Regions from separate parts of the Streptococcus uberis genome, predicted to be linked through region 1. Evidence: predicted binding sites of a transcription regulator. Region 1 holds the regulator's gene; each other region holds the start of a gene.
The links. Region 1 encodes Rex, which represses fermentation and respiration genes when NADH is low (regulators of the CRP and FNR family bind a similar motif). Its sites were predicted from a motif close to TTGTGAANTANTTCACAA; they were not measured.
Positions count from the first base shown of each region.

Region 2: adhE (bifunctional acetaldehyde-CoA/alcohol dehydrogenase) is a predicted target of Rex. The motif match lies at 5,698-5,715, and genes of this name have one in related genera.
Region 3: DQM95_RS02175 (class II fructose-bisphosphate aldolase) is a predicted target of Rex. The motif match lies at 7,653-7,670, and genes of this name have one in related genera.

Region 1 is NZ_LS483397.1:863,402-873,716, reverse strand. It holds gene DQM95_RS04690 (GTP pyrophosphokinase) at 1-369, opposite strand, end outside; gene DQM95_RS04685 (CYTH domain-containing protein) at 462-1,034, shown strand; gene DQM95_RS04680 (ribose-phosphate diphosphokinase) at 1,153-2,124, shown strand; gene DQM95_RS04675 (cysteine desulfurase family protein) at 2,114-3,244, shown strand; gene DQM95_RS04670 (DUF1831 domain-containing protein) at 3,247-3,597, shown strand; gene DQM95_RS04665 (DUF4649 family protein) at 3,627-3,845, shown strand; gene DQM95_RS04660 (redox-sensing transcriptional repressor Rex) at 4,009-4,650, shown strand; gene DQM95_RS04655 (gamma-glutamyl-gamma-aminobutyrate hydrolase family protein) at 4,668-5,369, shown strand; gene radC (RadC family protein) at 5,366-6,046, opposite strand; gene DQM95_RS04645 (AI-2E family transporter) at 6,090-7,214, opposite strand; gene DQM95_RS04640 (6-phospho-beta-glucosidase) at 7,316-8,746, opposite strand; gene DQM95_RS04635 (AEC family transporter) at 8,778-9,653, opposite strand; gene DQM95_RS04630 (histidine phosphatase family protein) at 9,732-10,315, opposite strand, start outside.
Region 2 is NZ_LS483397.1:63,492-73,806, reverse strand. It holds gene DQM95_RS00435 (MATE family efflux transporter) at 1-1,149, opposite strand, end outside; gene thrC (threonine synthase) at 1,186-2,673, opposite strand; gene DQM95_RS00425 (hypothetical protein) at 2,790-2,975, opposite strand; gene adhE (bifunctional acetaldehyde-CoA/alcohol dehydrogenase) at 3,029-5,677, opposite strand; gene DQM95_RS00415 (acyltransferase family protein) at 5,829-7,607, opposite strand; gene DQM95_RS00410 (MORN repeat-containing protein) at 7,604-8,017, opposite strand; gene DQM95_RS00405 (low molecular weight protein-tyrosine-phosphatase) at 8,022-8,450, opposite strand; gene ruvB (Holliday junction branch migration DNA helicase RuvB) at 8,701-9,705, opposite strand; gene DQM95_RS10095 (quorum-sensing system DWW-type pheromone) at 9,737-9,835, opposite strand; gene DQM95_RS00395 (helix-turn-helix domain-containing protein) at 9,934-10,315, opposite strand, start outside.
Region 3 is NZ_LS483397.1:376,045-386,359, reverse strand. It holds gene DQM95_RS02215 (DUF2207 domain-containing protein) at 1-237, opposite strand, end outside; gene DQM95_RS02210 (ABC transporter substrate-binding protein/permease) at 439-1,989, shown strand; gene DQM95_RS02205 (amino acid ABC transporter ATP-binding protein) at 2,003-2,743, shown strand; gene DQM95_RS02200 (putative metal homeostasis protein) at 2,905-3,021, shown strand; gene DQM95_RS02195 (SPFH domain-containing protein) at 3,088-3,978, opposite strand; gene DQM95_RS02190 (DAK2 domain-containing protein) at 4,147-5,814, opposite strand; gene DQM95_RS02185 (Asp23/Gls24 family envelope stress response protein) at 5,814-6,179, opposite strand; gene rpmB (50S ribosomal protein L28) at 6,318-6,506, opposite strand; gene DQM95_RS02175 (class II fructose-bisphosphate aldolase) at 6,730-7,611, opposite strand; tRNA gene DQM95_RS02170 (tRNA-Leu) at 7,790-7,875, opposite strand; gene DQM95_RS02165 (alpha/beta hydrolase) at 7,932-8,855, opposite strand; partial or broken gene DQM95_RS02160 (LytS/YhcK type 5TM receptor domain-containing protein) at 9,024-9,764, opposite strand; gene DQM95_RS02155 (CTP synthase) at 9,822-10,315, opposite strand, start outside.

The DNA.
Region 1 (10,315 bases):
AACAATCACATGATAGGAACGATAGCCACTGGCTTTCATATTTCTAATATAATCACGTTCATAAACAATCGTCATATCTTGTCGTTGTCGTAAGAGGTTTAGAACTTCTTCAATATCATCGACAAACTGAACCATAATACGGAGACCTGCAATGTCCTGAATATCGCGTGCGATATTTTCCTCTAAGACACCGCGAAGCTGCATTTTTTGCTTAATACTATCAACAGATTTAACTCGACCTGTTACGAATTCAATGGGTGAGTAACGATTTTGCTTTCGAAATTGCTTCCGAATGCCTCTGAGTTTAATCTTTAATTCACCAACGGTTTGAATGTATGGGTCTAAAAATTCTTCCCAATCTAAAGCCACGTTATCACACCTTTCTTGTCAATCATAGAACTTTAATATAAAATTGAAATAACAACTAATTATAGCATAAAATAATCTAAAAGGAACGTGACATGTCTAACCTAGAAATTGAATATAAGACACTATTAACGAAAGATGAATATCAACGATTATTACGACAAATGACCCATGTTAATCCCATTAATCAAACCAATTATTATATTGACACACCACAGTTTGATTTGAAAGCTAATCGAATGTCTCTCAGAATTCGTACGCTTCCACACCAAGCAGAGCTAACCTTAAAGGTTCCTGAAAAAGTTGGAAATCGTGAATATAATTTATCTTTAAGCCATGAAGAAGCTAAAGAGATTTTAAAGACGTGCCAACTTCCTCAGTCCGATATCCTTGATGTGATTCAAAATACAGGCATAAACTCAGATGATTTAATTAATTTTGGACAACTCACTACACTTCGTAGAGAAGAAACAACTGCTATTGGTAAAATGGCATTGGACTTAAACCAATATGCAACTATTGTAGATTATGAACTCGAGCTTGAAGTTGAGGATGCTGAAAGCGGAGAAAAAGCATTTTATGATTTTTTGGAAAAAAATAAGATTACTTTTAAATATGCCAAAAGCAAAGTGGCTCGCTTTAGCCAAACACTTTCTCATCAAAAATAATATGACAGAAAAATGCAATTTTTCTGTTTTTTTGTTAAAATAATAGTGTTTATTATAACCTATGAGTAGAAACAACAAAATTTCTACTCTATCATTTAAGCAAGGAGCAAAAATAATCATGACTGAACGATATGCTGACAAGCAAATCAAACTGTTTTCTCTTACTTCAAATCTCCCTATCGCGGAAAAAATTTCTGAGGCATCAGGGATTCCACTAGGAAAAATCACTTCTCGTCAATTTTCAGATGGTGAGATAATGATTAACATTGAAGAAACTGTTCGTGGTGATGATATCTATATTGTCCAATCAACAAGTTTCCCAGTGAATGATAACCTTTGGGAACTTCTTATCATGATTGATGCATGTAAACGTGCGAGTGCAAATTCTGTAAACGTTGTCCTTCCTTACTTTGGTTATTCTCGTCAAGATCGTGTGTCAAAATCCCGCGAACCAATCACTGCTAAGTTAGTTGCAAATATGTTAACAAAAGCCGGTATTGATCGTGTTCTTACGCTTGATCTACATGCTGTTCAAGTTCAAGGTTTCTTTGATATTCCAGTAGACAACCTTTTCACTGTTCCACTTTTTGCTACTCACTATCATCAAAAAGGCTTATATGGTGAAGATGTGGTCATTGTTAGCCCCAAAAACTCAGGAATCAAACGTGCTAGAGCTCTTGCTGAACTTTTAAATTCGCCAATTGCCATTATTGATTACGCTGAAGATGAAGCCGGTCGTGAAGAAGGTTATATCATTGGTGAGGTTGAAGGTAAAAAAGCGATTATCATAGATGATATCTTGAACACTGGTATTACTTTTGCTGAAGCCGCTAAAATTTTGGACAGAAGCGGTGCAACAGATATTTATGCAGTTGCTAGTCACGGACTCTTTGCAGGTGGTGCTGCAGATATTTTAGATACAGCTCCTATCAAAGAAATTATTATTACAGACTCTGTCCTAACGGAAAACAAAAAACCACAAAATCTACATTATCTCTCAGCAAGTCAATTAATCGCGGATGCTATTATCCGCATTCATGAGAGAAAACCATTAAGTCCATTATTTGAATTCCATGCAGATGAAAAATAAAGCTTCTATTTACTTTGATAATGCTGCTACTACGCCTCTAACGGATTCTGTTATTGAAGCGATGACAACAGTTATGAAAGACACTTTTGGAAATCCCTCTAGCATTCATGCTTTCGGTCGGGAATCCAACAAACTTTTGAGGGAAAGTCGTCAAGATATTGCTCAATTATTGAAAGTACCTGCTAGAGATATTATATTTACCTCAGGTGGTACTGAAAGTAATAACACCGCTATAAAAGGCTATGCTTTAGCAAATCAAAACAAGGGAAAACACCTTATCACTACGGCTATTGAACACCATTCTGTCCTTCATACTATGGCTTATCTTGAAAAAACCTTTCATTTCGAAGTCACTTATTTGACACCTAAAAATGGACATATCAGTGCAGAGCAAGTAAAGGAAGCATTACGTGAGGATACCATACTAGTTAGCATTATGGCTGCAAACAACGAAACAGGTGACTTACTACCGATTGCTGAAATCGGAGAATTGTTAAGGGATCATCCAGCTGCTTTTCATGTTGACGCGGTTCAATTGATGGGGAAAAGACCAATCTATCCATTGGAGTTAGGAATTGATTTTTTATCAGCTTCAGCTCATAAATTCCACGGTCCAAAAGGGATAGGTTTCCTTTTCTCTCATTCAAATCACTTTGATGCTCTGCTTCATGGCGGAGACCAAGAAGAAAAAAGACGCGCTAGCACAGAAAACTTAATTGGTATTATTGGAATGGTCAGAGCCTTAAAAGATGCATATGCTGAAATGGATAATAACTGGAACAAGATTGAGGAGTTATCTCGTCAACTACTGAGTCAGTTAGAGGGTATTCCATTTTATCTTAATAAAAATCAACCATCCTTACCACATGTGCTAAATATTGGTTTTCCAAACCATCAAAACGGCATCCTTTTAACCAGATTAGACATTGACAATATTGCTATTTCCACTGGTTCGGCATGTACTGCAGGGACCGTTGAACCTAGTCACGTTTTAGAGGCTTTCTACGGTCAAGGAGCCACTCAATTAGACGAATCTGTAAGAATTTCTCTGTCTGATCAGAATAGCTCTGAAGAAGTCATCCAAGTGACAGATAGCATTAAGAAAATTATCGGAGGATAAAAATGGCATTTGAAACAACAATTCATTTAACCGATTGTAAGTATTCCTATACTATCAGCCCAAAGATTAAAAAATATACTTTACGAGATACAACTTTTTCGGAAACAAAAATTGGCCACTATGAGTTAACAAGACTTTTAGAAAAAGTGCCAAATTCAGGCGAAGGCTTTCCATTGAAAATTACCATCAACAAGGACTTAACTTCCTTTAAGTTAGCTATTACTGATCAATCTGGTTTAAGAATGGTAAATATTTTTAAATCAGAAGAACATAAAATTTTGCAAGATAAGTTTTATTTCTTAATGGATAGTCTTGTGGAACGTGATATCTTTATAAAGAATACTGTTAGTTAGTTTACAAAAAAGAAAAATGAAGGATTTCTATGATTGAAATTATCTATCTGAACGAAAGCAAACAAGAAAAATTGCTCACCTTTCCTGATTTTTCAGAATTAGAGAGAGCTCAGCATTCTTGCGATATTTCAACACCAGATTATCTAAAAATTGTTTCCTTAACCATTAATGGTCAAAAAATCGATTATCAAGGAAATTATGGCGATTTATACTTTTTCTTATTAAAGGAAAAGCACACCTTTTTTTAATATCAGATAGGAACCATTTATGTGAAAATGGTTCTTTTCTCATTAAAATTTGTAATTTTTGTCTTATTTATGAATATCTTTACGCAAATCATTGCATTATTCACAAAGTATTTGTTACAATAGTAACATGATAATAATAGGAATTTCCTAAAGGAGCAAAAAAGTGGCTATTGATAAATCTATTCCAAAAGCGACAGCAAAACGCCTGTCCTTATACTATCGAATTTTTAAACGCTTTTACGCTGATCAAGTGGAAAAAGCTAGTTCCAAACAAATCGCAGATGCAATGGGGATTGATTCTGCAACAGTTCGTCGTGATTTTTCCTATTTTGGTGAACTTGGACGACGCGGCTTTGGGTATGACGTCACCAAATTGATGAACTTTTTTGCAGATTTGTTAAATGATCACTCTACGACTAACGTTTTATTAGTTGGATGTGGTAATATTGGTCGAGCACTCTTGCACTACCGTTTCCATGACCGTAATAAAATGCAAATCTCAATGGGATTTGATGTTGATGATCATCCAATGGTTGGTACTAAAACAGCTGATGGTATTCCCATTTACGGAATCTCAACCATCAATGACCATGTCAAAAAAGCAGATATTGAGACAGCCATTTTAACTGTACCAAGTACACATGCACAAGAGGTAGCTGATCAATTAATTGAAGCTGGTATTCGAGGGATTCTTAGTTTTTCTCCGGTGCATCTCCAAGTACCAAAAGGTATTATTGTGCAATACGTTGATTTGACAAGTGAATTGCAAACACTACTCTATTTTATGAATCAATCACAGGATTAAAGAGTTTGAACACGAATATGAAAAAGCCAATTATTGGTATTACAGCAAATCAAAGACTGAACATAGCGCTTGATGATCTTCCTTGGACTTACGCACCTGCAGGCTTTTCAGAGGCAGTCATCAAATCTGGAGCCACACCACTTTTGCTTCCAATTGGTGATGAAGAGGCTGCGAAAACCTATGTATCTTTAGTTGATAAAATCATTATAATAGGTGGCCAAAATGTTGATCCCCAATTTTATAATGAAGAAAAAGCTGCATATGATGATGATTTTTTGTTAGAACGCGATTTGTTTGAAATGGCAATCATTGAGGAAGCCATGAAACAAAACAAACCGGTTCTAGGGATTTGTCGTGGCATGCAGCTAATGAATGTTTATTTGGGTGGTTCTTTACATCAAAACATTGCTAACCATTGGCAACATGCTCCATCAGATTCTTTGAACCATAGCATCACAATTGAAGCTGAATCATTTTTACAAGCTATCTACGGTGATAAACCATTTATCAACTCCTTTCACCACCAAAGTATCAAAGTATTGGCAAAAGATTTGAAAGTCATTGCTTTTGATCCTCGTGATGAAACAATTGAAGCCGTAGTCAGCACCAATCCTAAAATCCCATTTATTGGGGTTCAGTGGCATCCTGAATTATTACAAGCTGCTCGTCAAGAAGATTTAAGATTATTTGATTATTTTATTAATGAGTTTACCTCTTAAAAAATGTCAGATTTTTCTCGAAAACTATAATATTGTTTTTTTCCAACGATGATGTGATCTAGGCAGTTTATGCCCAAGTGATCACATGATCGTTTTATTTTTTTAGTAAATGCAACATCATTTTCGCTGGGAATGGTCAAACCTGACGGATGATTATGAACAACAATCAAACTAGTTGCCATATTGCGGCAGGCGAAATGTAAGATTTCCCTTGGTTCTGCAATGGAACGTCTGACACTACCTATAAAAATAGTTTTTTCCTCTATGATACGATTTTGTGTGTCCAGATAGATAGCAATCAGATGTTCTTGTTTTTTATCACCTAACTCGTGCATCATTCGTTTAGCCACTTGGTAACTTGATAAAATCTGAATAGAGTGGGAAGATTTTGCTTTTTGGATACGATGGCATAGTTCTACCATTGCTTTCAATTCTATCGCTTTTACTTTTCCAATCCCTGGTAATCGTTGTAATTCTTGTAGAGATAATTTATCGAAATCTGCTAGACTCTCCAAACAATGTAAAATATGCGAAGCTAACTCCATAACATGTTTTTCTTTATTTCCAGTCCGCAGTAAGATGGCTAATAATTCTTGGTGACTGAGTTGTTCAACACCATATTGAACAAGTTTTTCTCTTGGTAAAAGTGTGTCTTTATTTAGTTTAACAGCATACATATCCTGTCCTCCTAAACTAATATCCGAAAAAAAAGCAAATTTCTTACGAAATCTGCTTTTTTTGAATCGCTTGTTTTTTTTCAATATTATCACGGATCATTTGATAACATGTCGCTGCCAATGGGACAGCAATAATCATGCCAACGACTCCTCTTAGAGAAGCGCCTATGGTAATAGCCATCAATACCCACATGGCCGGCAAACCAATAGATCCCCCCACTACTCTTGGATAAATCAGGTTTCCTTCAAATTGTTGAAGTATAATAAGGAAAATAACGAAGAAAATAGCTTGAGAAAGAGATTGGGTCATGATTAAAACAAATCCAATTGTCACACCAATATAAGCACCAACTACTGGTAATAATGCTGTAAAGGCTACTAAGACACCAATAGTTGCCGCAAATGGTAACTTAAATAAAAACATTCCTACTGCCGTTAAAGATCCTAGAATCATAGCCTCAATTGTTTGACTGACGAAAAATCCTCTAAAACGATCATGCAATAATTCTACTAGGTAGTGGATTCTTTGAGCATATTTGCCTGCATAAGTATCCACCAAAAGGTTACCTTGTCGACAGAGTTGCTCTTTATTCCCTAATACATATAGAGAAAAAACAAAGGCAACAAAGACATTAATAATGGCTGACGCGATTAAAGTAACTGATGTCAAAATATTTGTTAAGACTGATAAGAATTGTCTTAAAAGCTGTTGACTATAATTACTTATTGTTTTGGTAACTTGTGCATCTCCGCCAACATAATTGATTAATCGTGCCAGAGCTTTATTATGACTCAAATCACGAATGACTTCTTTTATAGAACTTGTATCAAAAGACATCATTGTGTTAATGCTTGCAATGAGATCAGGAATGACAATTGACACGATCCAAAACAAAATGGCTATGAAAGTAAAATAAGCCAAAATCATTGAAATAGCTCTTTTAAGGTGAAAGAGATGATTACCTTTAAGAAAGCGACTCAATAACTTTTCATAAGCAGACATCACAATATTGACAATATAAGCTAACGCAGCACCATAGAGAAATGGAAGACTTGTTTTAACAATTGTTTTGATGATCCCTGTCCCTGTATCCCAATTAGCTTGAATAGCCAGACAAGCAACAAATAATAAGATGAGATAAAATACATGTTTTTTTTCAAACGTCATAAAAACTCCTTTCATTTATTATACACTAAAAGACAAAAATGAACAGAGATGCCAATTAAAAAAGGGAGCTTGAAGCTCCCTTAAACCATCAGAAAGTGATTTTAATCTAAATCACTACCATTTGAGGCAATGACTTTCTTATACCAATCAAATGATTTTTTCTTAGAACGTTTCAAGCTTCCGTTTCCGTAGTTATCACGGTCAACATAAATAAATCCATAACGTTTTTTCATTTCACCTGTTCCAGCTGAAACTAAGTCAATTGGTCCCCAAGTTGTATAACCTAACAGATCAACACCATCTTCGGTCACAGCATCGCGCATAGCTTCGATGTGTTGACGAAGATAATCAATGCGGTAATCATCTGCAACATAACCATTTTCATCCGGTTCGTCAACTGCCCCTAGTCCATTTTCAACAACGAAAAGTGGTTTACGGTAACGATCATAAATATCGTTTAAGGTGATACGGAATCCTAATGGGTCAATTGCCCAACCCCAATCTGTTTTTTCAAGGTATGGATTTTCTGATGATGCAAGCAAGTTAGCTTCTGATTGATCAGCTTTTTGAGCTTGTGCTGCACGACTTGCATAGTAAGAGAAGGAAACAAAATCAACAGTATTTTCTTTAAGAAGTTCTTTATCACCTTCTTCAAAAGGAATTGAGATGCCTTCACGTTCAAAGAATTTAAGAGCGTATGATGGGTATTCACCATGCGATTGGACGTCAATAAAGAAATAGTTTTCTCTGTCTTTTTCCATTGCTGCAAAAACATCTTCTGGACGTGGAGAAAGTGGGTAGAATTTACCAGCAGCTAACATACATCCAATTTTGTTTTCAGGGTCAATCTCATGTCCGATTTTTGTGGCCAAAGCTGATGCAACTAACTCATGGTGAGCTGCAGTATAAAGAACTTGATTGCGGTCTTCTCCTTCTTCAAAGACAATACCAGCCCCCATAAATGGTGCATGTAATAAAATGTTGATTTCGTTAAAGGTTAACCAATATTTAACCAACCCTTTATAACGTTTGAAAAGAACAGTAACAAGATTAGCATAAAAATCAACTAATTTACGGTTTCTCCAACCACCATATTCTGTCACTAAATGCATTGGGATATCAAAGTGAGTAATGGTCACCAATGGTTCAATACCATATTTATGACATTCTTTAAAAACATCTTCATAGAAAGCTAAGCCAGCTTCGTTTGGTTGAGTTTCATCTCCCTTAGGAAAAATACGTGACCAAGCAATAGACATGCGGAAAGTTTTAAAGCCCATTTCAGCAAACAGAGCAATATCTTCTTTATAACGATGGTAAAAATCAATTGATTCTTTAGCTGGATAGAAATAGTCATCTTCAAAATCAAACATTTTGCGTTGACCAGTAATGACTTCTAAGCGAGCTTCACCAACAGGTGACAAATCCACATTTGCAAGACCACGACCATCAACATCGTATGCACCCTCAAGCTGGTTGGCAGCTGTTGCGCCACCCCATAAAAAACCTTTTGGAAATTGTTTAGTTGACATTTCATTTTCTCCTTTTTTATATTTTGGCCAATTAAGCCATAAAGATAACAATATTAGTATAAACAATGAGTGTCACAATTAATGACAGGGAAATAAATGTTGCCGAGAACATTTCATCTTCCTCCGACTGAAATACCGGAGAAATAATGGATGGAATGGCAAACCCTGTTGGACACATAAAATAAATCAGAACAGCTAACTTAAAGTCATGATTGCGCATGAACTGTGGAAAAAGTAGGAAAAATCCTAAAATCGTTAGCATATAAAAAGTAACACGTACTAGAAGCAATTTTAATAAAGGCTTAATAGTTGACAAATCTATTTTCAAGTCATAACCTAAAATGAATAAAATGAGTCCACCAATAGGTGCTGTTGCTCTAGATATAATACCGTCATAAGCAGGGGCAAAAGGACTTTTTGCAATAAGTTGAGGCAATTGCAGCTGATTGGCTAGTAATCCAAATACAATAGCGAGTACAAAGGGATGCTTTATGATTGATATAACCAAGTCCCTCTTATTCGTTTGGCTTGCGGCAGCTTTTGAAACCAAAATTGGTAAAATCAGAAAAGCTGTCACTGAACCCGCAATGTCAAATATGACGGTGTTACTAGAAACACCTACAATAGATAAATACAAGGGTAAGGCTACACTACCACCTTCAACTGTTGGTAATAGATATTTGGCAAAATGAGAGCGCTCAAGGCCAATAAACCCTTTTAACAACTGTCCTGTAAAAACAGCTAATATAAATGCTATTAAAGTATATAGAATAACTGGTACTGTGGACATTTTCATCTCAGCATTCATCATGAGATGAAAAATGAGAATGGGGAAGAGAATGGTAAAAATAATTGTATTTGTTCCATTTTTAGCCTCGGTGCCAACCCACTCTTTTTGTCTAGCCATATATCCTAATACTAGCATAAAAAATACTGGTGCTAATGTGTTAAAAGCTTGCATCTTAATTTGAAATCCTTCTCTTTTTTATCGTTGAAATACAAAGTCTTTTTCCATTGGATTATAAATAGACTCTACTTGCATTTTTTCGCCATCATAGTTTATTTTTAAAATAGCACAATTGGCCATGCGACTTTTCGGAACTGGTGCATCCACTGTTGCATGGCGGTAAAATTGTGCAATAGCTCCTCCATGACTAACAAACAAGCTTTTATGATGCTCTGGTTCGTGATCAAGGACTGACTTTATAGTAGCGGCCATTCGTTGATAAACCTCAACATTTGATTCGCCGCCATATCTAACAAAGTAATCACGATAGCCGGAACCATCTTCTTTATGTAGGGGAGGATTGAGGTATTCCTGATGAGCTTCAAAACTCCCAAAATTCCATTCTTTGAGTCCCTTTAAACGGATATAGTCTTTTCTACCTGTCACTAGTTCTGCAGTGTCACAGGCGCGTTCTTGTGTTGAACTATATATGCTATCGAAGCGAATGCCTTCTTGTTCGAAGTAGTCACGCGCAGCTTTTGCTTGTGCAATTCCCAGTTCCGTTAAGGGGGAATCACAAGCACCTTGGATGCGACCTTGAACATTAAATAAGGTTTGTCCAT
Region 2 (10,315 bases), 800 kb from region 1:
AATCCTAACAAACCACATGCCAATAGTTGTCGCGTAGAATGGTAATTTTGAATTCCCCAATCCTTGCCAGACTGCTGTGTAAACCAGCGTACCAGATGTTGCTGGTGCACTAATCATTGAAAAGAATAAAACCACTCTTGCTGCATTGCTGGCAATTTTATCTTCAGTAAAGTAAGCAATCAGCGTAGATGACAACAAAAAGATAAAAAGACTGAAGATTAACATTATAATAGTAGAAAGTTTAAATGCTTCTTTTACAAATGGTTCAATGTCATCATCTTTTTGTCTTCCCAAAAACTGTGCAATAGGAATCAATGTTGCTGTTGCGACAGCCATACCAGGCATGTAGTTAAACTGACTAATACTTTCGCCAATTGCATTGCCTGCGACAATGCGGGTCCCCAAATGGACAACTATCATCAAAATGAATAAATCACCAAGCCTCATCATAATGCGTTCACCTGCTACTGGAAGAGCTAAAGAAATCATTTCAAGATTTAGCCTGACTTTCATTTTTCTTATTATTGCCCTCATTGGTAAAAAGCTTGCTAATATCATAATTCCGATCCAACGTGATATGACAGTAGACCAGGCAACACCTAACATACCCAAATCAAAGACATAAATAGATAAACCTGACATCAGGGCATTCAAAATCGTTGTCAGAAGGCTCACATGCATTGGAATCTTTGCCAATCCCTTCACCCTGACAATTGCACCAAGCGTTGTCAACATGGCTAACGCAACCATTAGTCCTCCTACAACAAGAAGATAGCTATAACCATTTCCAAGCACTTGAGAACGTGCTCCAAGCGCTACAAGTATCGGACGTCCAAATACTAAATTTAACAAACCAATAAAAATGGATAATAAGAGTGTCAGCATAATAGCATCTGCCATATACTTAAGTTCTCTTCCCTCATCTCCTTGTCCAATACTTCGTGCCAAGAGGCTTGAAATAGCCGATCCCATTGCAATAAAGAGAGCTTGATACAAAGTAATTATGTTATTTGCAATCGCAACACCAGAAACTGCAGCTAGAGAAATATGGGCAACGAAATAATTGTCAATAACTCCCATAAGCATCTGCAGGACATTTTCAGCCATTGCTGGTAATGCAATCTGTAAAATCCTTTGTCGATATGTCATTTTCATCACCATAAATAAAGGAGCCCAAAAGGCTCCTTACTGTACTCCTAAGTATTTTTCAACTGCCTCTTGCATATCCTTTGTCGCAACCAAGGTCTCATGCAATACTTCTGCTTTTTCAAGACCTCTGACTGCCTTCGGAATAGTTACACCAGATAATTTTTCTAATGCTTCCACTGCTTTAAAATCACTTTCAATAAATTCTGAACTAATGGAATTTACCACTACACACGGAAATTTATAAGGACTAGCTGTTGAGGCAATCACCGTTAGAGTTTGATCTCCACTAATTTTTTGATACTCTCTATAAACAGCTGAGGCTACAGCCGTGTGAGGATCAATAACATAGTTATCACTTTCAAAAATTGCTCTGATTTCAGCTTTAGTCTCTTCTTCCGAAGCAAAACCAGCTCTAAAAATATTAAAAATATCCTCTCGAATGCCTTCAAGCTGATACTCACCATCTTTGGACAGCTTAAGCATAAGTTCTTTAGTTTTTTCAGAGTCATTGCCAAGTAAATGGAAAATAAGGCGTTCTAGATTTGAAGAGACCAAAATATCCATAGACGGGCTGCTGGTCACTTTGAAAGGACGTTTCTTATTATAAGTTAAGTTGGTAAAGAAGTCAGTCAAAACATTATTTTCATTTGAAGCACAAATTAGCCTAGAAACCGGCAGACCAATTTCTTTAGCATAATAAGCAGCTAAGATATTACCGAAATTACCAGTTGGAACCGTAATGTTAATCTCATCACCTACTTGAATGCTGCGCTTTTTCACCAATTGAGCATAGGCATAAACATAATAAACAACCTGAGGAATTAACCGACCAATATTCATAGAGTTAGCTGATGACAATTGAATACCTTGCTTTGCCAATTTGGCAGCTAATTCCTGGTCATTGAACATCCGCTTAACTTCCGTTTGAGCATCATCAAAGTTACCTTCAATTGCAATAACATGTGTGTTTTGCCCTTTTTGCGTTGTCATTTGAAGCTCTTGAATTTTGCTAACCCCATGTTTAGGGTAAAAAACAATAATCTCTGTACCCGGAACATCTGCAAAGCCGGCCATTGCTGCCTTACCAGTATCACCTGAAGTTGCTGTTAAAATCACTATTTTATTGTCAACACCTTGTTTTTTTGCAGCAGTTGTTAGTAAATGAGGCAAAATAGATAAGGCCATATCTTTAAAGGCAATAGTAGCCCCATGGAATAACTCTAAATTGTGATAATCCTTTAATGACACTATCGGTGCAATAAGATCCGTATCAAACTTGTCGTCATAAGCAGACGAAATACAGTGATCTAATTCTTCATCAGTAAAATCATCAAAGAATGCTGACATAATCAATTTAGCAATTTCCTGATAAGAAGCTGACTGCAAATCGTCAAAATTCAAATCAAGCTTTGGTAGTTTAATTGGTGTATATAAGCCACCATCAGAAGCTAATCCACTCAATATAGCTTGGCTAGCGCTTACTTGATTACATTGATCACGTGTTGATTGATAAATTAAACCCATAACAAATTTTCACCTCAAAAGTCTTTTTGCTATTGTAACATATTTAGTCTCTTTTTGGATACTGACCAAAGGTAAAAGAAAAAGCACTAGCAATCACACTAGCGCTCTTCAGACTATTATACCCAGCGAGAGTCTGTGCCCGCTATGCCAATCCAGACCATTGCTAGAACGTCAAAAAACCGTTCATCCATCATCTTTTCCCCCTTAATTAACTCACTAAATTTGTCAGCTATATTATAACGCTTCTTACATTTGATGTAAACATCTAAGAATCCTATTTTTACAATTTCTATCAAAAACATCTGGTAATGTCTCCATAACCAGATGCTTGATGCATTACAACAAGAGTTTGATTTTATTTAAGTCTTCCTGGGCGTTCTGCATAACCATAGTAAGCATCAGCCATGATTTCTTCCATATCTTTAACTAATGGAAGACGAGGATTTGCTGGAGAACATTGATCTTCATAGGCAAGAAGAGCAATTTCATGCAAACTATCCATCCAAACTTTTTCATCAATTCCTTGATCTTTAAAGTTCATTTTAATGCCTACAGCAACACCTAAATCATAGACTGCTTGAGCATATGATGCCACAGCTTCTTCTGGAGTAGATGCTGGTAAGCCCAACATACGAGCAATATCTTGGAATTTTTCATCTGCTTTCCAGTAGTTATATTTTGGCCAAGTTGTTGTTTTTGATGGACGAGTTCCATTATAACGGATGACATAAGGTAACAAGATAGCATTTGTGCGTCCATGAACTGTATGGTGAACACCACCAATTTTATGCGCCATAGAGTGGCTCATTCCAAGGAAGGCATTGGCAAAAGCCATACCAGCCATCGTTGAAGCGTTATGCATTTTTTCACGAGCTTCAATATCATTTTCATTAACTGATTTTTTAAGGTATTGGAAGACTAATTTAATGGCTTGAAGTGCAAGACCATCTGTATAGTCATTTGCGAAGTTTGATGTATAGGCTTCAGTCGCATGGGTTAAAACATCCATACCAGTATCAGCAGCAATAAATGCCGGAACTGATTCAACTAACGCTGGGTCAACAATAGCAATTGTTGGTGTCAAGGCATAGTCAGCCAATGGATATTTACGGTTATTAGCTTTGTCAGAAACAACTGCGAACGGTGTAACTTCAGAACCTGTACCAGAAGTTGTAGGAATACCGATGTATTTTGCTTTTTTACCTAAGCTTGGGAATTTAAAGGCTCTCTTACGGATATCCATGAATTTTTGAACAAGATCGCCAAAATCAACTTCTGGTTGTTCATAGAACATCCACATACCTTTAGCAGCGTCCATTGGTGAACCACCACCTAATGCAATGATGGTATCAGGTTCAAATGCTCGCATAGCCTCAGTACCACGGTGAACTGTTGTGATATCTGGATCAGGCTCAACATCAGAAAATACTTGAATTGTTACTTTGTTACGACGAAGATTTAATTGATCAATAACACGTTGAACAAAACCTAATTTTTCAATTGATTTATCTGTGACAATCATGACACGTTCAATGTCTTCGCAAGTTTGAAGGTATTGAATTGAATTACGTTCGAAGTAAATTTTTGAAGGAACTTTAAACCATTGCATATTATTTCTACGTTTCCCTACTTTCTTAATGTTAAGAAGGTTAATAGCACTTACGTTATCTCCGACTGAGTTACGTCCGTATGAACCACAACCTAGAGTTAATGATGGAATAAAGGCATTGTAAACATCACCGATACCACCAAATGTAGATGGAGAGTTCCAAATAATGCGCATTGCTTTCATTTCTGTACCGAAACGTTTTGCAAGTTCTTCATCTTTCGTATGAATCGCAGCTGAGTGACCTAAACCATTGAATTCAACCATTTGACGAGCTTTTTTAAGACCATCATCCGTAGAATCCGCTTTTAGAACAGCTATAACTGGTGACAATTTTTCACGTGTCAATGGTTCTTTTTCACCAACTTCAGCACATTCTGCTGCTAAAATGTTCGTTCCTTCAGGAACTGTAAATCCTGCTTGCTCAGCAATCCACGTTGCTGGTTTACCAACGATATCAGCATTTAGTTTGGCACCAGAGCAATCTTTGCTGTTAGCTTTTACACCAAAACAGAATTCTTCAAGAAGGGCTTTTTCTTTTTTATTAACGAAATAAGTTTTGTAAGATTTAAATTCTTCAACAAATTCTTTGTAAATATCTTTATCGATAATCACAGCTTGTTCAGAAGCACAAACCATACCATTATCAAATGATTTTGACATAACGATATCGTGAGCTGCCTGACGAATATCTGCAGATTTTTCAATATAGGCAGGAACGTTACCAGCACCCACCCCAAGAGCAGGTTTACCACAAGAGTAAGCTGCGCGTACCATTGCATTACCACCAGTAGCTAAAATGGTTGCAATACCATCATGGTTCATCAAAGCACCAGTTGCTTCCATAGAAGGTTTTGAAATCCATTGAATACAGTTTTCAGGAGCACCTGCAGCAACTGCAGCATCACGAACAATTTGAGCTGCATGAGCAGAAGATTCTTGTGCTGATGGATGGAAGCCAAAGACGATTGGGTTACGTGTTTTCAATGCGATTAATGATTTGAAAATAGCTGTTGACGTTGGGTTTGTTGTTGGAGTCACACCACAGATAACACCAACAGGCTCAGCGATTTTTGTCAAACCAGTAATAGGATCATCTTCAATAACACCAACTGTTTTAACACCACGCATATTATTCACAACGTGTTCACAAGCAAATAAATTTTTAGTCGCTTTATCTTCAAAAACACCACGGCCAGTTTCTTCATAAGCATGCATTGCTAAAATACCATGAGCATCAAGCGCCGCTACTGAAGCTTTCGCAACAATATAATCAACTTGTTCTTGATTTAATTTACGAAACTCGTCTAAAGCTACTAACCCTTTTTGAACAAGTTCATCAACGTGTTCTTGTGCAGCTGCTAATTTTTGTTCTGCAGTTAATTTTTCTTTGACCATTATAATCTCCTTATTTCAACTTGTTAAAAGTTTCACAATTTCGTTTACAAAAATATTATAACACAAAATAAAAGTTTGTAAATAGTTTCACAATAAATTTGTGAACTTTTTTTCAAACTTTTTTTGACAAAAAAATAAGACCTTTAAAGTCTTATTTTGCTTCTTGCTTGGCTGCTCTTTCAACAGCTGTCTTTATAGTAGTTACATACAATTCTGCCCCTTTTGTGTCAGCATCACTATAATGAACACCATCAGTTCCTTCCCAAATATCTGGGTTTTCAGTTGCAACTTTATACCAGTCTGCAATGGTTACATAGGAATATTTTTTGGCCAGTTGATTTTCATATTCTCTGGCCTCTGCTACTTGTGACAAGTTTTTGGCATTATAAGGGGATACCAAAACAAGTCGATGCCCCTTGGGCAAATCTTTAATAAATTTTTGCAAATCCTCTTGATAACTATCGAGTGAGTTCACACCAACAGCTAATACCGTTGTTTTTGATAAGGTTTTACTTTCAACTCGGTTATCAAAAATCTCATAAGCTAAACTAAAATTCCGGCTTACCGCTGCATCTAATTGAGCGCCAGGCATTATTTTTGCAAATGCATTTTGAGATCTCAAAGCAACTGAATCACCAATAATGGTAATATCACTCAGTGCATTTGCATCCCCAGCTGCAATAGTATGTGTTTGATTGATGTTACTTTGATTCTGTTGCAATGCACCAACCAATAATTGCTTTTCAAAATTCCCTATTTTAGGTGCTGTTAATACTCGCCCAACTGTTAATAAAATCAAAAACGAACCAAAAATCGCACCCCATTTGACATATGGCATTAAATCCAATTCATATCCAAATAATCTTGGTTTTTTGCCTGAAATAAATGGCTCTAAAATATAATAAGAAACCGATGCAAAAAGGAAAGAGAAGAAGAGCGTTAGAAAAACGGCCAATCCATTTCCCATGAGTTGTGAAAAAATAATGTAAAATGGCCAATGGAAAAGATAGACGCCATAACTGACCTCAGCAATATAGGTTAAAAGATAAGGTTCCTCCACCTCAGGTGTTTGATCATTTAAAACACGCGCTGCATAAATCATCACAGCGGCAAATAGACTTGCTAAAACAAAACCAAATAGATAAGTAAATAAATGATTAAAATCTAGAGATAAAGTCAATAAAAACAAGAGCGCAAAAGCTCCAAAAATAACCCCTATAACATATTTTTTAGGCCATAATTTTACATTTTTTTGGAATCGGACAGTGGTATCCTTTATACCAGAGATCGTTGCAAACATAGCCCCTAAGAAGAAAGGGAAAATGTGCGCAAGACTTGAAAAATAAATCAATGAAAAATTCGAAACAAAGAAAGCTCTAATAAACATATATAAGAAGCTCATGATAAAAATAAGACCTGAAATCATGAAAAGAAGGCTTCTAAACTGCTTATCATCATAATTTTTCTTGGCTAAATACCATACGCCTAAGCCCCATAATAAATAAAAATGAACTTCAATGGCTAAACTCCAAGTGTGTACAAAGAGATGAGGGATAAATTGACTCTCATAACTACTACCAGTAAGTATCTCATAAATATTGGTTGTAAAGCCAATGGTAGCAGCAATTTGTCGACCAATGCTAGCCACAAAATCACTTTTTACCAAAAAAGTAAAAGGCATGACTAGCAAAATCATTAAAACAAGAGGAGGAACTATTCGATAAAAGCGTCTCCTGTAAAAACCAATAATATCAATCTTTTGATTTTTTGAATATTCATCAATTAGTAAGGCCGTGATTAAATACCCTGAAAAGGTGAAGAAAATATCAACACCGATAAAACCACCCGAAAAACTATTTTTAAAAAAGTGGTAAATCAGAACCAAAAAAAGTCCCGTAACCCTAATTAAGGAAAACCATTTTATTCTCATTTTTGAAAAATCCCCTGCTTAAAGGTTCCTTTATAAACCTTATTGTTTTTTGCTTTTAAGACACCTTTACCATCAGCCTGACCCTTTTTAAAGTCGCCGCGATAAGACCAACCATTACTGGCTTTAAATGTACCTTTACCATCAAATTGACCATTTGTAAAATGGCCTTGATAGCTGTCTCCATTCTCAAAAGTCAATTGTCCTTCACCATTCATCCTGTTATTAACAACATATCCTGAATATTTGATTTGTCCATGATTATAAGTCAAGACTTGTTTTGACTTTCTCTCAGCGGTCAATACTGTCAGACCACAAATCACTAAGAAAATAGCCGAAATAACTTCCACCTTACTCCTTGTGATATTGCTATTTTTGAAAAATGTTTTTAATGTTTGCAATTGCTCTCTCATACTGTTATTTCCCTAATGTTGTCAACCATCGACGACACCCTTTACTAACCAAATCATAGGTTTCTTCAAAATCACCTGTATACCATGGATCAGGAACACCCTTGTCAAGGAATAGATGTATCTTTTCATCCCATCTCCCCTTCGATAGTGTTAACAAATCTAAAACGTTTTTCTCATCCATGCCAAGAATAAGGTCAAAATCTTGTAAATCTTTTTCTAAAATTTGCATTGAGGTTTTAGAAGAATCAAAAGGAATGTCATACTTCTTTAATATTTTTTGAGTGCCAAGATGGATAGGGTTCCCGTGCTCCCAATTTGAAGTGCCCCTACTTTCAATGTGTAAACTGTTATCATCATCTAGAGACTTCATTACAAATTCTGCCATTGTGCTACGACAGATATTACCCAAACAGACAAAACAAATTTTTTTCATCATGAACACCTCTTCCATATTATAACAAATTATCTATTTTTAACTGAAAAATCCAACCTTTATTTTTAGTTTACCTCGAAAATATATTATATCACGCCTTATCTTTATTTTCTTTCATTTTAAGCTATTTTTAAGTTTTTAAGGCTATGATAGAATCATCCTAAAAATAACTTTTTTCATAAATCTCACAAAAGACCTCCAACATATCCTGTTGGAGGTCTTTTGTTTATTCAATTTATAAAATATTTGCCTATTCCGTTTTTGTATCTAATGGGTACTTCAGGTGACGGTAGGCTTTTTCTGTTGCTACTCGGCCCGTTCTGGTTCTCATAATAAACCCTTTCTGAATAAGATAAGGCTCATACATATCTTCAACAGTATCTCTTTCTTCAGCAATATTGACAGATAAGGTTCCTAATCCCACTGGACCACCGTTATACATTTCAATCATGGTTCTGAGAATTTTCTGATCGACATAATCTAAACCTTCATGATCAACATCAAGCATTTCTAAAGCCTTGTCGGTCATTTCTTTCGTGATTACCCCATCACCCATAATCTGAGCATAATCTCGAACTCTTTTTAATAAGCGGTTAGCAATTCGGGGGGTTCCTCGACTACGTTTTGCTAATTCCAAAGCAGCTTCATGGACAATAGCCATTTCGAAGATATCAGAGGTACGTTCCACAATTTCCGTCAGATCATCAACCTGATAATATTCCATATGCCCAGTGATTCCAAAGCGAGCTCTTAGAGGATTTGATAACATCCCCGCACGAGTCGTTGCTCCAATTAATGTAAAAGGAGGAAGTTCTAGATGAACACTCCTACTTGTGTCTCCTGCTCCAATCATAATATCAATGTAAAAATCTTCCATGGCGCTATATAGTACTTCTTCAACAGCCATTGGCATACGATGAATCTCATCAATAAATAAAACATCTCCGGGTTCTAAATCATTTAAAATAGCAACAAGGTCTCCTGCCTTTTCAATAGCTGGACCGGAAGTTTGTTTTAAATTAACACCAAGCTCATTAGCAATAACGAATGCCATGGTTGTCTTACCTAGGCCCGGAGGCCCAAAGAGTAAGACATGATCAAGTGATTCATCTCTTAATTTCGCTGCTTCAATAAAGATAGACAGTTGATTTTTAACTTTATCTTGTCCAATGTATTCTTTCAGGTATTGAGGGCGAAGCGTCCGTTCAATTAACTCTTCATCACCCATTAAATCGTTATCTAATATTCTAGTCATGACATCATTATATCATAAAGAATATTGGGTATCATCCGATATGCCACCAATCTTTTTCAGATAGAAAAGTAATCAGTGCAACAGCTAGAAAAGAAAAAGTAGTTACATAAAAATGAATTTTTTTAAACATAAATGTTTCTCCTTTTATTTTTTATCTATTGTAACGAAAAGAATAAAAAAACAACATGACATAAATGTCATGTTAAAAAAATAGTTCTCAACTTCCTTTTAAATTTCCTTCTGACTTTCCAATGTCTTTACCTTATCTTGATCCTCTTGCCAAGCATTTACTATCATAGTTTTTAAATACTCATCCCCATGTGTCCGGGCAAATAGCAAGGACTGTTGATAGTAATAGGGAGCTTTTCGGAAATCTTTTTCATGAAATAGGGTATAACGCCACTCATACATATAATAAATAGGCATTCTTTGAAAATCTTGCGTAATTGTCATAATACGACGACAGACATTTAATAGTGTCCGTATTTTTACATATTCTTCAATGGTTAATCCAACTGCAATAGCAGTCATCAAAACATTGTTGAGTAAAAATAAATCTTTGAAATCTAACTTTTCTTCTAAGAGGATCAACTTACTGGTAAAGCATTCA
Region 3 (10,315 bases), 490 kb from region 1:
ATTTTGATCAATTCCAAAACCATCAGGCATATTACCAGCTTTTCCTAAACTAAGGTACTGACCATTGTAATCCGATGAAAAAATATAAGTCACTTCTTGACGAAAATCAGCACTATTGTCTTCATTGACCGTCAAAAATCCCTCATATAATGGAATACGATAGTCAACTTCAGATGCCAAAATGTTTTGTCCAAAAAAACCTAAAAATAGTATGAATAAAAAAAACCATTTTTTCATGTCATCACCTAACTTTCTAAAATATATTTTAGCATATCTTAACAGATTAAGAAAACGCTATCTTATTTAATTTTTTTAAAATTTATTTATTTTTAAACAATATTTTGTATATTTTTCCATTTCTTTGAACTCAAAACATTGAAATAGAATCCTATTTACTGTAAAATAAGTAATAATAATAATTTGAGACTGGAGTCTTTTATGAGGAAATTTTTAATGAGCTGTTTCGCTGCTCTTCTCCTCCTTTTTGCAGGAGTTAGTCAGGCAGATGCAGACCAATATTTAAGAGTTGGAATGGAAGCAGCTTACGCGCCATTCAACTGGACACAAGATGATAATTCAAATGGTGCCGTACCAATTGAAGGAACCAACCAATATGCAAACGGCTATGATGTTCAAGTCGCTAAAAAAGTAGCCAAATCACTAAATAAGAAACTTTTAGTTGTTAAAACATCATGGACAGGCTTGATTCCAGCCCTAACATCAGGAAAAATTGATATGATTGCAGCTGGTATGAGTCCTACCGAGGAACGTAAAAAAGAAATTGCTTTTTCTGATAGCTATTATACGAGCGAACCCGTTATCGTTGTTAAAGCAGATAGCAAGTTTGCAAAGGCCAAATCATTGGATGATTTTGCAGGAGCTAAAATCACCGCCCAACAAGGGGTATGGCATGTTAATCTCATTCCACAAATCAATGGTGTTAAAGCACAAACACCAATGGGAGACTTCTCTCAAATGCGTCAAGCCCTTTCATCAGGTGTCATTGATGGGTATATCTCTGAAAGACCTGAAGCAATGACAGCTGAAAATGTCAATTCAGCCTTTAAGATGGTTGTCTTAAAAAAAGCATTTACTGTCAATGAATCCGATGCCGCAATTGCTGTTGGTATGCGTAAAGACGATCCTAGAATTGTTCAAGTTAATACTGTTTTAGCTGATTTATCTGCTAATGATCGTCTTGATTTGATGGATAAGATGGTTACTTTACAGCCAAAAGAAAAGAAAGCCGAAAATGGTGTGCAACCATCATTCCTTGACCAGATGTGGTCTATTGTAACGAAGAACTGGAAACAATTCTTACGAGGAACTGGTTTAACCCTTCTTATCTCAACCATTGGTACCATTGTGGGGCTTATCATTGGTCTCTTAATTGGTATCTATAGAACAGCTCCTAAATCAAAGCATAAGGTTTTAGCTTTTTTCCAAAAATTATTTGGATGGTTCCTTAATGTTTATATTGAGGTCTTCCGTGGAACTCCGATGATTGTACAATCTATGGTTATTTACTATGGAACAGCTCAAGCCTTTGGTATTTCTATCGATAGAACCTTAGCCGCTATCTTTATTGTTTCTATTAATACTGGCGCATACATGACCGAAATTGTTCGTGGTGGTATTTTCGCAGTAGATAAAGGCCAATTTGAAGCAGCGACAGCTCTTGGTTTTACCCATGGCCAAACCATGCGTAAGATTGTTTTACCACAGGTTGTAAGAAATATCTTACCAGCAACTGGTAATGAATTTGTCATTAATATCAAAGACACCTCTGTGTTAAACGTTATTTCCGTTGTAGAGCTTTATTTCTCAGGGAATACTGTTGCCACTCAAAACTACCAATATTTCCAAACATTCTCTGTGATTGCTGTCATTTACTTCATCCTCACCTTTACCGTTACACGCATTCTTCGCTATGTAGAACGTCGTATTGATGATGACAATTACACAACTACAGTTAATGAATTGCCTTGAGAGGAGACGAGTAATGTCTAACCCAATTATTGAAATCAAACATTTAAAAAAATCTTATGGCAATAATGAAGTCCTTAAAGATATTTCATTATCAGTCAATAAAGGAGAAGTTATTTCCATTATCGGCTCGTCTGGTTCTGGTAAATCTACACTACTGAGATCCATTAATCTTTTGGAAGAACCAACAGCTGGGGAAATTCTTTTCCATGGGAATAATGTTCTAGACGACAATTATAATCTGATTCACTACCGTGAAAAATTAGGAATGGTTTTTCAATCCTTTAACCTTTTTGATAATCTAAACGTCTTAGAAAATGCTATTGTTGCACAAACCACTGTTTTAAAAAGAAGTCGTCAGGAAGCTGAGAAAATCGCTAAAGAAAACCTTAACAAGGTTGGAATGACCGAGCAATATTGGAAAGCAAAACCAAAACAACTTTCCGGAGGTCAAAAGCAAAGGGTTGCTATTGCTCGTGCATTATCTGTTAATCCAGAAGCTATGCTCTTTGACGAACCTACTTCTGCACTTGATCCTGAAATGGTTGGCGAAGTTTTAAAAACCATGCAAGATTTGGCTAAATCAGGATTAACCATGATCATCGTAACCCATGAAATGGATTTTGCCCAAGAAGTATCAAACCGAGTCATCTTTATGGATAAAGGTGTGATTGCTGAAGAAGGTACACCACAAGAAATTTTTGAAAATCCAAAAGAGGAACGCACAAAAGAATTTTTACAACGCTTCTTAAAATAAAAGAATCTCTTGAACTGCTTCCCAATCATTAGACAAAAATTCTAACGATTGGGGGCAGTTCATTTTGAGTTCTTTAATTTTTGTTTTTTACTTTACCAGTTAAGTATTTTGTGTTATACTGAGGATGTTAACGTTAATAATTTATGTGATTGGAGGTACTTATGGCTGAAAAAACTGACTTGGCGTCAGCTTATCGCAGACTAAAAAGTCCTAACATTAAAACAAAAAAACGTGCTTTAAAGATTATTCATGAGCACAAGAGATCAGGTAAAAAATAGACCTTCTCAAAAATAAAGTCAGACAAAAAACACCTAAGACAAATCCCTCCGTCTTAGGTGCTTTTTTTATTTGACTTTAAGTGCTGAGAGAACTTGTGTTCTGATATCATCCACTCCATTTGGCGTATTTGGTAAGAAAATAGTTTGGTTTCCTCGACTGGCAAATGTATTCAATGTATCTAAATATTGATTGGTTAAAAGAATAGCCATTATCTGTTCTTCACTTAAGCTAATATTAGCATCTTTTAATTCTTGGATAGATTCTGCTAAACCGTCGACAATTGCTTTACGTTGTTGGGCAATACCAACTCCGTGTAAGCGATCTTTTTCAGCTTCTGCCGATGCCGCTGTGACAATTTTAATCTTATCTGCTTCAGCTAATTCTTGGGCAGCTACGCGTTTGCGTTGGGCAGCATTGATTTCATTCATCGATTGTTTCACTTCCGCATCTGGTTCCACTTTGGTGATCAATGTTTTAACGATGATATAACCATAGGTTGACATTTCTTCTGCCACTTGATGTTGAACTTCTAAGGCGATTTCATCTTTTTTCTCAAACAGTTCGTCCAAAGTTAGTTTAGGTACGGATGAACGAAGGGCGTCTTCAATATAAGATTTAATTTGTGCCTCTGGCTTCATCAATTTATAATAGGCGTCTGTAACATTGTTTTCATTGACACGATATTGAGTGGCAACATTTAAGGTAACGAAAACATTATCTTTTGTCTTTGTCTCAACAATAATCTCTGTTTGCAAGAGTCGCAATTGGACACGTGCAGCAATTTTATCAATACCGAAAGGCATACGAATATGAATACCACTTTGAGACGTTTTTTGGTATTTCCCAAAGCGTTCGATGATGGCAACAGACTGTTGACGAACAACATATAAGCTACTTGCAATCACAATTAAAGCAAAAATAGCCCAAAAACTAAAAATGATTAATGAATAAAGCATTTTATCTCCTTCTCAGTCCGTGCTAGCTCTTTAGGAAAATCCATCTGCTGCATCTTGACTTATTGTTATGATACAATTATAAGATATTTCTATTTTTTGTCAAATATGATATTAATGTTTTCAAATTTTTTTGACAGAAAAAAACAAGGCATCAATTGCCTTGTTCAATTACTCAACACTCATTAAATATGGATAAACTGGTTGATTTCCTTCGTGAATTTCAACTTCAATATCTTCATATTTTTCTTCAAGATAGTCTGCAAGTTCTTCTGCAAGTGGCACTTCACCATCTTCACCAACAAAAATAGTTACAATTTCACTGTCTTCAGTAATCATTTGTTCAAACGTTGCTTTTAAGGCTGCTTCCAAGTTTGCATCAGAAACTAAGATTTTACCATCAACCATACCAAGATAATCATTTTCATGAATCTCAAGACCATCAATAGTTGTATCACGAACAGCTAAGGTAATACTTCCACTGGTAACCTCAGATAGACTAGCAGTCATATTGGCAACATTGTCATCTAATGTTTTAGTTGTATCAAAAGCTAATAGACTCGTAAATCCTTGAGGTACTGTGCGTGTTTCAACCACACGTGCAGGAATATCCACGACTTCAGCTGCAGATTGGGCTGCCATGAAGATGTTTTTATTGTTTGGTAAGATAATTACTTGTTTCGCATTAACAGCTTCAATGGCTTTAACGATATCTTCTGTTGATGGATTCATGGTTTGTCCACCAGAGATGATATAGTCAACCCCTTGTGCTTTAAAAATATCTGCTAAGCCTTGACCAGCTACAACAGCAATCAAACCAAATTCTTTTGCTTCTTCTTGTGGTTTAGTCGCTATATTTGTTTTTTCAACTTGAGCATCATGTTGGTTACGCATATTGTCCACTTTAACTTTTACAAGTGAGCCATATTTTAAACCTTCTTGCATAACAAGGCCTGGATCTTCCGTATGAACATGAACCTTAACAATCTCATCATCATTAACAACCATTAATGAATCACCGAGATTGCTTAGGTAGCCTTGGAATTCTTCATAATTGAATTCTTTAACATAGGTAGGGCCTTGGCGGAGTGCAACCATAATCTCAGTACAATAGCCATAAGTAATATCTTCTGTTGCGACATGGCCAACGACAGCTTTATGGTGCTCTGCATTAATCATTTCTGCCATATTCGCTGGAGTTGCTTTGAAGTCTTCAGAAGCCACATAGTCCCCATTTAATGCAGACATGAAACCTTCATAAATAAAGACAAGTCCTTGACCACCTGAATCGACAACGCCTACTTCTTTTAACACAGGAAGTAATTCTGGTGTTTTTGCAAGAGCTTTTTTCGCTCCTTTAAGAGCTGAAGCCATGACTTCAACAGCATCATTTGTAGAATCAGACTTTTTCAAAGCTGCACTAGCAGCGCCACGAGCAACCGTTAAAATAGTTCCTTCAACAGGTTTCATGACAGCTTTGTAAGCAACTTCAACACCTGATTGAAGAGCCAGTGCTAAATCTTTACCGTCTAATTCAGTTTTTCCTTTGATACTTTGCCCAAATCCACGGAAAATTTGAGATGTGATAACACCTGAGTTCCCACGTGCACCCATCAAAAGACCTTTGGATAAGATTTGTCCAACTTCCCCAACAGTATCAGCTGGCTTATCAGCAACCTCTTTGGCACCATTATCCATAGTCATCCCCATATTGGTACCAGTATCACCGTCTGGTACTGGGAAGACATTAAGTGAATTTACATATTCTGCTTGTTTTCCTAAACGAGTTGCGGCTGCTTGAACCATCTCTTGTAACAAGCTTGCTGTAATTTTTGACACTAGTTTTCTCCTACAACTTTAATATTTTGCACATAGACATTGACCATATCTGCAGTTAAGCCAAGTTGGCTTTCTAAATTAAATTTAACACGTTCTTGGATATTTTTAGAGACTTCACTTATCTTAACACCGTAACTCATTACAGTATAAACATCAACAGAAATACCCATATCTGTTGCTTTCACAACCACACCTTTAGCATAGTTTTCTTTGCGAAGTAGTGATTGGAAATTGTCTTTTAATGCACTTTTACTAGCCATACCGACAACGCCGAAAATTTCCGTTGCAGAACCACCGACAACAGTTGCAATAACGTCATCAGAAAGTTCGATAAGACCATCTTTTGTATTAATTTTTACAGTCATTTTTACTACCTCAAAAAGTTTTTATCAGTTTATTTTACCATATCTTGAGCCTAATGTAAAAACATATCAGTCTGAGAGGTGTGAAAGCCAAAAAATGCAAAAGAAAGAAAAGAAAAAAAGCCCGAAGGCTCATTTCAATTATACGCGTTCAACTTTACCAGATTTAAGCGCACGAGCTGAAGCCCAAACTTTTTTTGGTTTTCCATCAACAAGGATAGTCACTTTTTGAAGATTTGGTTTAACTGTACGTTTTGTTTGGTTCATAGCGTGTGAACGGTTGTTACCAGATACTGTTTTACGACCTGTAAAATAACATACTTTAGCCATTTTATCGATTTCCTCCTAGGTAGAATATGTTTACGGATGTGCTAGCACCACATACCAAACTATTCTATCATAAGCCAAGTCGTTTGACAAGGATTTTTTATAACAAGTTTTCTATCTACTTTTTTTCTTATATTCTCAAATTAAAGGTCAGCTAGCCTTGCTTGATTTTCCAAAAGAAAAACCCACTTTTTCAAGTGAGTTTTCTTTATATTTGGCTTTATGATTAAGCTTTGTTAGCAGAACCGAAAACGTCGATACGTTCTTCAACGGCACCTTGAACAGCTTTCATACCTGGAGCCAAGAATTTACGTGGGTCAAATAATTTTTTACCAGTGTATTCAGCTTCGTTTGCTTCGAAGTTGCGTGCAAATTCACGAGTTGCATCAGAGAATGCGATTTGGCTTTCAGTATTTACGTTAACTTTTGCTACACCAAGTTTGATAGCTGCTTTGATTTGATCATCAGGGATACCAGATCCACCGTGTAATACGATTGGGAATCCTGGTACAGCTGCTGCTAATTTTTCTAAGTGGTCAAGAGCAAGACCTTCCCAGTTTTCTGGGTATGGACCGTGGATGTTACCAATACCAGCGGCAAGGAAATCAATTCCAGTTTCAACCATTGCTTTAGCATCTTCGATTGGAGCAAGTTCACCTTTACCGATGATTCCGTCTTCTTCACCACCGATAGTTCCAACTTCAGCTTCTACAGAAACACCTTTAGCATGTGCTAAAGCTACAACTTCTTTAGTTTTAGCAAGGTTTTCTTCAACTGGAAGGTGTGAACCGTCAAACATGATTGATGTGTAACCAACTTCGATACATTCTAAAGCATCTTCATAATGACCATGGTCAAGGTGAATAGCTACAGGAACTGTAATCCCCATTGATTCTACAAGGTTAGAAATAAGTGATTGACATACTTTGTAACCACCCATGTATTTAGCAGCACCCATTGAAGTTTGGATAAGAACTGGAGCTTTTTTAGCTTCTGCTGCACGCAAGATAGCTTGAGTCCATTCAAGGTTGTTAGTGTTAAATCCACCAACAGCATATCCGTTGTCACGAGCTGCTTGTACAAATTTTTCTGCTGAAACGATTGCCATTTGTTAGGCCTCCTCTAATTTTTCGGGTTATACCCGTTTACTTGTTCATTTTAGCACAATAGCCAAAAAAATTCTAGTCTTTGATGACGGTAAAGCGTTTTCCAAAGTCGGAAAATGAGTTTGTCGCGATTTTTAATCACTAAAAGCAAAAAAAGATGGGAAATCCCATCTTTAACTATGCGGAGAGAGGGACTTGAACCCTCACGACCTAAAGCGGTCACAGGATCCTTAGTCCTGCGCGTCTGCCAATTCCGCCATCCCCGCTTCTCATCAGCAACATCATATATTATAGCAACTATGAGATTTGATGTCAATAGAATCTATTGATATTTTTTCAAAAAATCTTTGATTTTTTCTTGATATTCCTTCATATTCACTTTATAGGCTTCTGCATGTTTAGCCCCTTTAATGATCAGGAGTTCTTTTGGCCCTCTAGTCGCTTTATAGTTGTCATAAACCATTTGAGTAGGCACAAAATCATCCTTATCACCATGAATAAAAAGAACAGGGAGCTTATTTTTCTGTAACTGCTTGACAGAACTTGCTTCTTTGTAGGTAAAACCAGCCCTTAATTTCGATATCGCTGAAACTTCATATAGTATTGGAAAAGCGGGGAGATTGTACATGGCCTTAGCTTGGTATTTCAGTTCATCCCAAACACTTGAATAGCCACAATCTTCAATGATGTTGACAACTTGTTTTGGAAGCTTTTCACCACTTGCCATCATAACGGTTGCTGCACCCATTGACAGTCCAAAATAGCTAATACGACTAGCCTCATCCTCGCGGATCAATTCTTTTGTCCAGGCAATCACATTTTCACGATCACTCCAACCATAACCTATGATTTGGCCCTGACTCTGTCCATGAGCTTCATTGTCAGGAATTAACACATTATATCCTAAGTCATGAAATAACATGGCATAAGGCTTCATCCCAGCCTTACTATTTAAAAAACCGTGAACAACGACTGCTGTTTTATGACTTTTCTGAGCTGCCGGGAGATACCAAGCTACTTGACGTTTTCCTCTATTATACATAACCCTTTCTTCTACTTTTAAGGCGTCAAAAGCTTTTTCTTTATCATATAAGGGATCCTCTTTGCCCCTTTTTTTAGTGTTTATGAAGGATTTTTCCTCCCTGATTTGAGCCACATGGAAGAAGTAAAAACTAGCACCTACACTAATTACTGAAAGAACTAAAAATAACAGCATTAAATACTTTGACAATCGAACTATTTTCATACTATTAGTTTACCTTAATGATAGCAAAAAAGAAAGAGGCAAATTCTTTCTTTTTTTAAACTATTAAAGAAGGAGGTTACTAAAGATAGGAACAACTACTGTGACAATGACTCCCACTATGACTAAGGCTATTGACCCCATGGATTCTTCCACCTGTCCAAAATCTTTGGCTGCTTTTTCTGCAGATTCCGAAGTGAGACCCTGTCTGAAATAGGGTAAGGTCGTGTTTGCTAGTTCTAAGACATCATAGGTTTGGATGGCTTTCATACTTTCTTCCTGACTCAAAGTTCCTAAAATGATAGAAAGAAAGATGCCAGTTCCTAGTGCATTAACGAAGACCATGGGGAAGGCGATGGTTTGAATCAATGCTACCGCTTGTGCCTTGTCCGGCGATAAGAAATAGATACAAAGCATCTGGAAGACTTCCATTAATGCCCCACATAAGCTTCCTTGCCAGATTTTTGGATAGGTCTTTTTGCGCAAGCTGATTTGCCCAACAAATCCTGATAAGGTTCCAATGACTAAGGAAGAGATGAAATAGGTGTAGGGAGCATTGCCACCTTGTAGCCAGCGAACACTTCCTGAGATGAGTCCGACAAAAAATCCGACAAAGGGTCCTCCGATGAGACCTGACATCCCAATGGTTAAGGTTCGGGTATTGGCTATGGAAGTATGAGACAAAAGGCTTACGAGGCCACCGTTTCCAATATCAAATGGAGCGTTCACTAGCACTCCTGTAAAATTACTAATGATGGCAAACAAACTAAAGGTGACTATTAGTAGCCAACGCAGGCGCAAGGTATCTCGATGATACATCATCCGCTTATAAAAAGGGCTAATCATAAGAAGATTAGCCAAGAGGATAATGAGTCCTACCCTTTCGAGTAGGGGTAATAATAGTGTAATCATGTGATAACCTCTTTGGGTTATTATAGCACCTTTAAATGGCGTCTTTCAAGTAAACCTTTAGTTTTGGTTAGCAATTGCTGCGCTGATAAAGGCTGTGTACAATTCTTCAGCATGATTAGGACGACTATGTAGTTCTGGGTGGTATTGAGCTGCGACAAAGAATTTTTTCTCTGGGAGTTCGACAATTTCCATTAGACGATTGTCTGGTGAAACTCCTGAGAAAACAAAGCCAGCTTGTTCAAACTCTTGACGGAATTTTGTATTGAACTCATAACGATGACGGTGTCTTCTTTGAACAACCTCTTGATTGTCATAAGCTGCGGCCGCTTTTGAGCCTGCTTTTAATTTACATGGGTATAGACCTAAACGGAGGGTCCCACCCATATCTTCAATATCAATTTGATCTCTCATTAAATCGATAATAGGATATTGTGTTGTTGGGTCAAGCTCGGATGAATTAGCTCCTTCTAGATTTAGGACATGGCGAGCAAATTCGATACAGGTTAACTGCATACCTAAACAGATACCAAGCATCGGCACATCTTGCTCAC